DNA from 3 places in the Alteromonas sp. P256 genome. Region 3 is predicted to be linked to each of the others. Evidence: predicted binding sites of a transcription regulator. Region 3 holds the regulator's gene; each other region holds the start of a gene.
The links. The regulator MetJ, encoded in region 3, represses methionine synthesis genes. The targets are predictions, from matches to a motif close to TAGACGTCTAGACGTCTA.
Positions count from the first base shown of each region.

Region 1: the regulator MetJ is predicted to act here: its motif matches at 1,652-1,669, upstream of serA (phosphoglycerate dehydrogenase).
Region 2: the regulator MetJ is predicted to act here: its motif matches at 1,454-1,471, upstream of thrA (bifunctional aspartate kinase/homoserine dehydrogenase I).

Region 1 is NZ_JAZETM010000004.1:180,328-183,600, forward strand. It holds gene V7R39_RS08575 (hybrid sensor histidine kinase/response regulator) at 1-18, shown strand, start outside; gene V7R39_RS08580 (5-formyltetrahydrofolate cyclo-ligase) at 141-866, shown strand; gene rpiA (ribose-5-phosphate isomerase RpiA) at 953-1,609, shown strand; gene serA (phosphoglycerate dehydrogenase) at 1,716-2,945, shown strand; gene V7R39_RS08595 (DUF481 domain-containing protein) at 3,103-3,273, opposite strand, start outside.
Region 2 is NZ_JAZETM010000004.1:292,457-295,729, reverse strand. It holds gene V7R39_RS09070 (S-(hydroxymethyl)glutathione dehydrogenase/class III alcohol dehydrogenase) at 1-126, opposite strand, end outside; gene V7R39_RS09065 (LysR family transcriptional regulator) at 476-1,354, shown strand; gene thrA (bifunctional aspartate kinase/homoserine dehydrogenase I) at 1,646-3,273, shown strand, end outside.
Region 3 is NZ_JAZETM010000007.1:124,459-127,731, reverse strand. It holds gene metF (methylenetetrahydrofolate reductase) at 214-1,101, opposite strand; gene metJ (met regulon transcriptional regulator MetJ) at 1,263-1,592, shown strand; gene V7R39_RS12400 (malic enzyme-like NAD(P)-binding protein) at 1,781-2,998, opposite strand.

The DNA.
Region 1 (3,273 bases), on a different contig from region 3:
AACCACTTTCTTGGTTAAAAGTACCTAATTAGAATGCCTAGTTAAGAATGCCTGACTTAAAAAGACTTAGGCTGAGCGAGCTTTAATCAAGCGAAAGTCGATTAGAATCACGAATAAAGGCGAGTTGGTTGGAGAGTAACATGGCGATGAGTAAGTTTTTACCCAATAATGAGCGTGCCGAGAGCACAGCAAGTCTTCGCAAACATTTGCGTAAAAGCCTAAGAAACGTAAGAAATAGCATACCGCCTGAGCAACGTGCGCATTCTGCGCTGCAGATTGGCCAACAGTTAAATTCTTTATCGTGTGTCACTAAGGCAAAGTCAATTGCTGGGTATTTAGCGAACGATGGAGAAATAAACCTTAGCACCTTTATGCAAGATACGTTTAGCCGTTCCAAAGGTATGCGCAAAAAAATGGTGAGCGGCATCGATTATTCATCTGCATCAGCACCTAAATCAGCGCTTACATCGATGCCCACAACGTTCTCACTGCCCGTGATACATCCTGTTTGTAAAGGCCACCTGCTGTTTCTTGAATATGGCCCACATACCACGCTTGTAAAAAATAAATACAATATTGATGAGCCTGAACTGGCCTGCCCAAACGTTATTCCCACTAGCACCATAGACGTTATTTTAATGCCGTTGGTGGGCTTTGATGGTAACGGCAATCGACTGGGCATGGGCGGCGGTTACTACGACCGAACGCTGGCATTTACTCAATTTACTCAACAAAAACCCATTTTGATTGGTATTGCACACGATGAGCAAGAAGTTGAGACCCTGCCCTTTGAGCCTTGGGATATTCCGGTAGATATTATTGTGACTCCAAACAGAATACTCAGCTTTTCTGATATTACGCCCTAATCCTAGATCCATTTCTTTTGAAGACATAAAGCTGCGATTTCGCGTCTTATCGGTTACACTCCAAGCAAACTAAAAGGAGAGTAACAATGGATCAGAACGCGAAAAAACAGGCAGTAGCGAAAGCGGCAATAGACTATGTTGAACAAGACAGCATTGTTGGAGTAGGCACAGGTTCAACCGTTAACTTTTTTATTGAAGAATTAGGCAAAATCAAACATAAAATAGAGGGTGCTGTATCAAGCTCTGAAGCCTCTACGGAAAAGCTAAAAGCGTTAGGCATTGAGGTTTTTGAACTCAACGACGTTAGCAACCTATCGGTGTATATTGATGGGGCCGACGAAGTCACCGAACACAAGCATATGATTAAAGGCGGAGGCGCTGCGCTTACACGTGAAAAAATAGTGGCTGGCGTGGCAAAAACATTCGTGTGTATTGTAGATGACAGTAAGCGCGTTCCTGTACTCGGTAATTTCCCTCTTCCGGTAGAAGTGATCCCTATGGCGCGCTCGTTTGTGGCTAGAGAATTAGTGAAACTAGGTGGCGATCCTGAATACCGTCAAGGTGTCGTGACCGACAATGGCAATGTCATTTTAGATGTCCACAATTTAGACATACTCAATCCTCGTGAATTAGAGCAAGCAATCAATAATATTCCCGGAGTTGTCACTAACGGAATTTTCGCTTTGCGCGGCGCGGATATCGTGCTTTCAGCAACCGATGAAGGTGTAAAAACCTTTAAGTGAAATACTCCTTTTAACTGAGGGCGTTTTCTGTTATTTTTCTTTTAGACGTCTAGATGGCTCAAGCCACATTTCGAACCGAATCACAACAGCGAGAGACAGCGAGTTCATGAGTACAGTTTCACTTGAGAAGGACAAAATCCGAATTTTATTGTTAGAGGGTGTTCACCAGAGCGCGCTCGAAACACTTAAAAATAACGGTTACACAAACATTGAGTATCTTAAAACTTCTCTTCCAGAAGATGAGTTAATTGAAAAAATCAAAGATGCTCACTTCGTGGGACTTCGTTCTCGTACCCAAATTACAGAGAGGGTGGTGGACGCCGCCAAAAAGCTTGTTGCTATTGGCTGCTTTTGTATTGGTACAAACCAAGTTGACCTAGCTGCCACTCAACGTCGCGGTATTCCTGTGTTTAACGCGCCCTTTTCAAACACTCGCTCTGTTGCCGAGCTAGTGCTAGGCCAAATCATTCTTTTACTTCGTCAAGTGCCAAGCAAAAATGCAAAAGCACACCGCGGGGAATGGGAAAAGACCGCTGTTGGCTCTTACGAAGCAAGAGGCAAAACGCTGGGAATTATTGGTTATGGCCACATTGGAACGCAGCTTAGCATCTTGGCGGAACACTTGGGCATGCGCGTGCAGTTTTTCGACATCGAAGACAAGCTAGTGCTTGGCAACTCAGCCCAAGTCAAGTCTCTAGAGAAACTGCTTAATACCTCTGATGTAGTCACACTTCACGTGCCTGAAACACCTGAAACGCAAAACATGATAGGTGAAAAAGAGCTCTCTCAAATGAAGCCTGGCAGTATACTCATTAATGCGTCTCGTGGTACGGTGGTTGATATAGACGCGCTATCGGAAGCACTTAAAAGCGGTCAGTTAAATGGTGCTGCCATTGACGTATTCCCAGTTGAACCCAAATCAAATGGCGAAGAGTTTGAATCACCTTTACGCGAGTTCGACAACGTAATTCTTACGCCTCACGTTGGGGGAAGCACCCAAGAAGCGCAAGAAAATATTGGTATTGAAGTGGCAGGTAAGCTTGCGAAATATAGCGATAACGGCTCAACGCTGTCTGCAGTTAACTTCCCAGAGGTATCGCTGCCAGAGCACAACAGCCGCTCACGCTTGCTTCACGTTCACAAGAACCAGCCAGGTATTCTTACGCAAATTAACCAAGCGTTTGCAGAGAAAGGCATCAACATTGAAGCGCAGTACCTTCAAACGAACGCTGAAATTGGTTACGTGGTAGTAGATGTTAAAGAAGACAGAGGCTATGAAGCCCTTGCTGAACTGCAGCAAATTGACGGCACTATAAAAACACGGATATTGCACTAGGTCGCACAGCATACTTGCTGAAAGCCTAGCGGGCGGCTGAATGCCTAGCGACTCGTTACAATGGTCAATAGCCACAAACAAAAGCGCCGCATCGACAAATATCGATGCGGCGTTTTTATATCACTACACAGTTAACCCTGTTTGTGTATCAGCTTGTTTAAAAGAAATTGTATACTAAGCTAACCGCTGTTTCGGTATCAAGGTTATCTCTGTTTTCAGCTACGTCTGAGTTGTGATCCATTTTGAATGACAAACGCATTGAAAGATTACCTGTGATCACTGCAGTGAGTGCTGATTCCGCACGAGACTTAGTATTTTCAGAACCCAC
Region 2 (3,273 bases), on a different contig from region 3:
GCCTTTTTTAGGCAACTCGACATCAATCTCTTCCATTTTGAGTGGCTCGCCAGGTCCCCATGCCACTGCTGCTTTAGATTTTATATGCGTTTGACCTGCTTTTAATGAATCTTTAAACGAGCTCATACTTTACTCCTGTCATTACCATTCGAGTTTGTGATGTTTGATACGACGAGTATAGGAGAGGCAGGACGATTGATAAATACAGATTTAGTAAATCACTATTTCTTATTTGTAATAATGATGAATGCGTCATAAGCTTTAAGCTTTACAGTACGTCATTTTGCCGAGCCAAGACTGAGCGAAGATCGATTCGAGACTAATAATAGGTTAAGTAAGTCGCTGAGTTTGAAACATATTGAAAAATAGGCGAAACACTCGATAGAACGTAGGCTTTAAAAGAAATGGTTTGAAAAGAGTGGATTAGAAAGAATGGTTTTAAAAAATTGAATAGGTTGATACACGAGGCACAGCGGTGAAAAATCTAGATGGTATTATTGAATTCTGTAACGTCGCTAACGTGGGTAACTTTACCGGCGCGGCAAACAAGCTAGATACTTCAGTGGCACAAATCAGTCGAAAAGTTGCTGCACTAGAGAAGAGACTTGGGGTAAAGCTACTGCACAGAACAACGCGCAGTGTATCGCTAACCGAGGCGGGTTCGCTTTATTTTGAGCAAACCAACCCGGCGTTAACCATGCTCGAAAACGCACAGCTAACGGTAAGTGCGCTGCAACAATCTCCACAGGGGCTGATTAAGTTGACCGCGCCAGTAGCCTTTGGTGAAGCGTTCATTGCGCCCTTATTGAATAAATTTCTAGCTACTTATTCGGGCATCAGTGTGCAGTGCATGTTTTCCAACGATAAACTGGATATCGTTGAGCAGGGACTCGACTTGGCAATACGCATCGGAAAACTTGAAGACTCCTCACTGATTGCGAAGAAATTGGCTACACGCCAGCTGTATGTGTGCGGCAGCCGAGAATACCTTAAAAGCACATCGATGCCAGAAACGCTTGAAGATTTAAAGCAACACAGTTTGCTGGTAGGTTCTCAGCCCCAATGGCGCTTTCTTATTAATCAACAGGTTCACACTCTGAATGTAAATGGTCGCGTGCGGTATAATAGTGGCAATGCACTTAAAGCTGCTGCACTTAACGGACTGGGCTTAACCCAACTTCCCGGCTTTTACGTGAGAGATGCCATCACCGAGGGGTATCTCATAGAGGTCTTACCAGACTATAAAGATAAGCAAGAAGCCATTTGGGCAGTGTTCCCTTCTAACCGCAATGTGGCACCTAAAATTAGACTTCTTGTTGATTTTTTGTCCGAAAACCTTACCGATGACCGATAATGTTACCCATAATCGGCTTTTCATATTCAAAAGAGAAACGTTTTGTCTAGAGTGTTGCATTATGTGCAATACAGTGTGGTGAAAACTGCGGTTGACAGATAGACGTCTATACGGCAAATTGAACCCATGAAACAGATTCTAGCCATACGCACCATGACCATGTTAATTACCACCTCAAGAAGGGCGGTCGGTGACTAGTGCGAATAAGCAAAAGACAACGAAAGCCCGCCTCAAACAGAGCGGGTTTTTTTTTATATACGTTTTAGCATGCGCAACCTCAAGGAGTAGCATATGAAAGTCTTAAAGTTTGGAGGGTCTTCTCTAGCCGATGCACCGCGATATTTACGCGTTACAGAGATTAGCATGGATACTCACCAAACCGACGGTGCTGCCGTTGTACTATCGGCCCCAAAAGGCGTAACTAATGCGCTCTCATTATTGTGCGAACAAGCAGCCGGTGGCGAAGATTTTCAGCCGCTTCTCGATAAGCTAAACGACACAGTAACCGGTATCGCTAATAGCTTAAATGATGAATTAGACGGGTTTGAATACAACCGAGTTATCGCTTTTATCGACAGCCAGCTTACAGTATTGAAAAAACATCTACAGGGCATTAATTTACTAGGTGTGGCCCCTGATAATGTGGCAGCAGGCATTTTAAGTATTGGTGAGTACATTTCGGTAACGCTTTTTGGTGCCATCCTTACTGCAAAAGGCGTGACTAATCGCATTATCGACCCCGTAAAATATATTCTGGCTGATGGCGAGTACCTAGATAGCATTGCCGATGTGTCGCTTAGCAAAGCGCGATTTACTGACGTTCCCGTTGATGGCAGTGAATTTCTTATTATGCCAGGGTTTGTAGTCGCAAACGAAGAAGGGCAAAAAGTCACCCTGGGCCGAAATGGTTCCGATTACTCTGCGGCTATTCTAGCCGCGTGTATCGACGCTAGCTGCTGTGAAATTTGGACTGATGTAGACGGCGTTTATAATGCGGATCCGAATCAGGTTGAGGGCGCAGTACTACTTGATAAACTCACCTATCAAGAAGCGATGGAGTTATCCTATTTTGGCGCAAAAGTTCTGCACCCAAAAACAATAGGCCCTATTGCTCAGCATCATATACCGTGCCTTATTCGAAATACACTTAATCCGGCGGCCCCTGGAACGCTTATCAGCAATGAGAAAAGCGAGAAATGGACATCGGTTAAAGGTATATCGCAGCTTGATAATGTCACTATGTTTAACGTGGCGGGACCTGGTCTTAAAGGCATGGTGGGAATGGCAAGTCGCGTATTCGAAGTTATGTCGAACGCCAATATCTCAATCAGCCTTATTACTCAGTCATCTTCTGAATACTCCATTAGTTTTTGTATACAAAGCAAAGACGCTAATAAAGCACTAAACTTGCTTGAAGATGCGTTTGCGCTAGAGTTACAAAATCAATTACTCGACCCAATTGAAGTGCGCAACGACCTCGCCATCGTCACTCTTGTGGGCGACGGTATGCGTCAAACCAAGGGGCTTGCGGCTCGTTTCTTTAATTCATTAGCGCAAGCACGAGTGAATAATGTAGCGATAGCGCAGGGCTCTTCTGAACGTTCTATCTCTACTGTTATCGAGACTAAGCGGGCGAAAAAAGCGGTGAAGGTTATTCATCAAAACTTTTTCTCAGACAGACACACTATTGACGTATTCCTTGTAGGCTGCGGTAATGTGGGTAGCGAACTGCTGACGCAAATTGCGAAACAGCAGCCGGCCTTGCTTGCACGTAATATACAGCTGCGCGTTTACGGTATGGCAAATAGTCGCAAGTTGTTACTTAATAGCCAAGGTATCGATTTAACTGGCGACTGGAAAGCCGCACTAGAATCTGCACGTGAAGGGTTGAGTGTTGAACGCCTAGACCAGTTTGTAAA
Region 3 (3,273 bases):
CCTGACAGTTATATCAACGTTTTGGCACGAACACTGAGTCAGCACCAAGGTTTAGAGACGTTGCTGCTGAGATTCGTGCTGTGGTTCTATAATTTGATGGTAACTGTCAGCGACGTTATGAGCAAAGGTTTATTCTAAGCAGGTTGATGCATTCTCTCTGCGTTTTGCCTGCATTTTGCCTACACTGTTTCTGTGGCTTACTGAGGGCAATTATTAGCTGTCGCCACGCACACCAAGCATATGACAAATTGCATAGCTTAATTCACTGCGATTGAGGGTGTAAAAGTGAAAGTGCTTCACTCCCTCTTTTGCTAATACTTTAACTTGGTCCATCGCAATGTTAGCACCAATTAGATTACGAGTAGCTTGGTCATCAGCATCTAAACCATCAAACATTTTATGCAGCCAACCCGGCACGTGAACATTGGTAAATCCTGCAAATTTCACAAGGGTTTGATAGTTAGTGACAGGAAGAATACCTGGCACTAAGTCTAAATCAACGCCGGCAGCAGCGGCCCGGTCTCTAAACCGCAGAAATACGCTAGTATCAAAGAAAAACTGTGAAATGGCCTCGGTAGCACCGGCTTCTGCTTTGCGCTTCAAATTCAGCAGGTCAAACTGCGCATTGCGAGCTTCAGGGTGTTTTTCAGGGTAGGCGGCAACCGATATATCAAAATCAGCAACCTCTTTGAGTAAGGCCACTAAATCAGATGCATACATTTCAGTGTTATCCATACCTGGCGGTAAATCACCACGTAAAGCAACAATGCGGCGTATGCCTGAATCCCAGTAGTCTTGCGCAATTTGCTTTAATTCGTCTTTACTCGCATCCACACAAGTAAGGTGAGGAACCGCGGCGACGCCGGTTTGTTGCTGAATGCGCTTGACCACATCGTGCGTTCTGTCTCGTTCGCCACTGTTCGCGCCATATGTCACCGACATATAGCTTGGTTTTAGTGGTGCTAAACGCTCAACTGATTTCCAAAGGGTTTGCTCCATGGCTTCCGTTTTAGGGGGGAAAAACTCAAAAGAGACGTCAATGTCACGCAGTTCCGATAGGGATTGGTTGAGCGCATCAATGCCTTGTGCATAAGAAACCATGTCATTTTCTCTCTACTAGCAATATTAATAGACGTTTAGACGTCCAAAATAAAGAATATATGTCTAGACGTCAAGAGGTTTACACTGCTCAATTGACCTTTTCGTGAACTCGTTTAGAATTTCACTTCATAACATAAATAAAATAAGACCGAGTTAGTACTATGGCAGAATGGAATGGTAAATATATACACCCCTACGCAGAGCACGGTAAGAAAAGCGAACAGGTAAAAAAAGTCACTGTTTCAATACCGATTAATGTGCTGAAAGCGTTAACTGACGAACGCACCCGTCGCCAAATTAATAACTTGCGACACGCAACTAACTCAGAATTGCTGTGTGAGGCGTTTCTTCATGCCTTTACAGGTCAGCCTTTACCGAACGATGATGATTTGCGTAAAGACAACGGCAACAGAGTGCCTGCAGAAGCAAGAAGAATTATGGAAGAGATGGGCATTGATCCCAGCGTCGAAAATGAGCCTACCGAAGAATAGGGTAGAGCGAATGCACCCAAATATGGCAGTTTGACGCTGTTATATTTGGGTGCTCAATTCAATAAAGCCGGTTTAATAAAACCAGCTTAATAAAACCATTATCAACACGTAGCGTCTGTGTTTTACACTCGCTTATACGCCTTTTTATAAAGCCTTTTTCTCAAGCGTAATGGCTAAGACTGAGCGTCTTAAATGCCAGCTACCCCAGAGTCTATGGCGGCTTTTGATACGGCATTGGCTATGCGTTCGCACAAGCGCGGGTCCATGGGTTTAGGAATAATATAGTCCTTTGAGAAGCTAAGACTTTCGCTATTGCTCGCGGCAAGCACCTCAGCAGGTACTTCTTCTTTTGTGATGGCGCGCAGTGCTTCAACGGCGGCTACTTTCATTTCATCGTTTATGGCGCTGGCTCTAACGTTCAATGCGCCACGGAAGATAAACGGGAAGCAAAGTACATTGTTTACCTGATTTGGATAATCTGAGCGACCGGTTGCCATAATAAGGTCATCTCGTACCGCATGTGCAAGGTCTGGCCTTATTTCAGGGTCGGGGTTAGAGCAAGCAAACACGATAGGGTTATTGGCCATAAGCGCTAATGTTTCCGGAGGAAGAAGGTCTGGGCCAGACACGCCCACAAATATATCAGCACCATCCATGACGTCTTCTAGGGTTCGCTTGTCGGTGTTGTTAGCAAATAACGATTTATGTGCTGTTAAGTCCTCGCGACGAGTGTGTATCACTCCTTTTCTGTCGAGCATGTAAATACGCTCGCGCTGTGCACCGCACTTTATTAGTAACTCCATACAGGCCACGGCAGCTGCTCCCGCTCCCAGACAGACAATTTTGGCATTTTCGATATTTTTGCCCTGAATTTCTAACGCGTTAAGCATTCCGGCGGCGGTGACAATCGCGGTGCCGTGTTGGTCATCGTGAAAGACGGGAATTTTACAGCGTTTAATAAGCTCTTGCTCTATTTCAAAGCACTCTGGCGCTTTAATATCTTCAAGGTTGATACCGCCGAACGTATCGGCAATATTCGCTACCGTATTGATAAACTCTTCGGTTGTTCTGTGCTTCACTTCAATATCAATAGCGTCGATACCAGCAAAACGCTTGAACAGCAGGGCTTTACCTTCCATTACCGGTTTTGAAGCTAATGGACCAAGATTACCTAAGCCTAAAATAGCAGTACCATTACTGATAACCGCCACTAAATTGCCTTTAGCCGTGTATTTGTATGCGTTGTCTGGATCTTCAGCTATTTCCCTTACTGGCTCGGCGACACCGGGGCTGTAAGCAAGCGCTAAATCATCTACGCTGTCTGCGGGTGTCGATAGCTCAACGCTGATTTTTCCTGGCGTTGGTTTGGCATGATAGTCGAGAGCGCGTTGTCTAAAATCTGACATGTGAAATAGATTCCTTGAGTGTAGGGTTCATGGATATTGCTAGATATTACTAAATGCTTAAAGGGTAGCGCCTACTGGCCATTATTATCAGGCTAGCTTCATTAAATCCGGACTGTTATCCGTGTTATTTATCTGTGTTATTCTTGCTTAAGCGTACGTGATAACACTAACACAGGCCATGGTGGTGTACATATCTGATCAGAGTTACCAAGGCGTGCTCTATTGTGCTATGTAACGACGTTGTTAAGTCATAATTAATGTAGGTGAGAGAAACT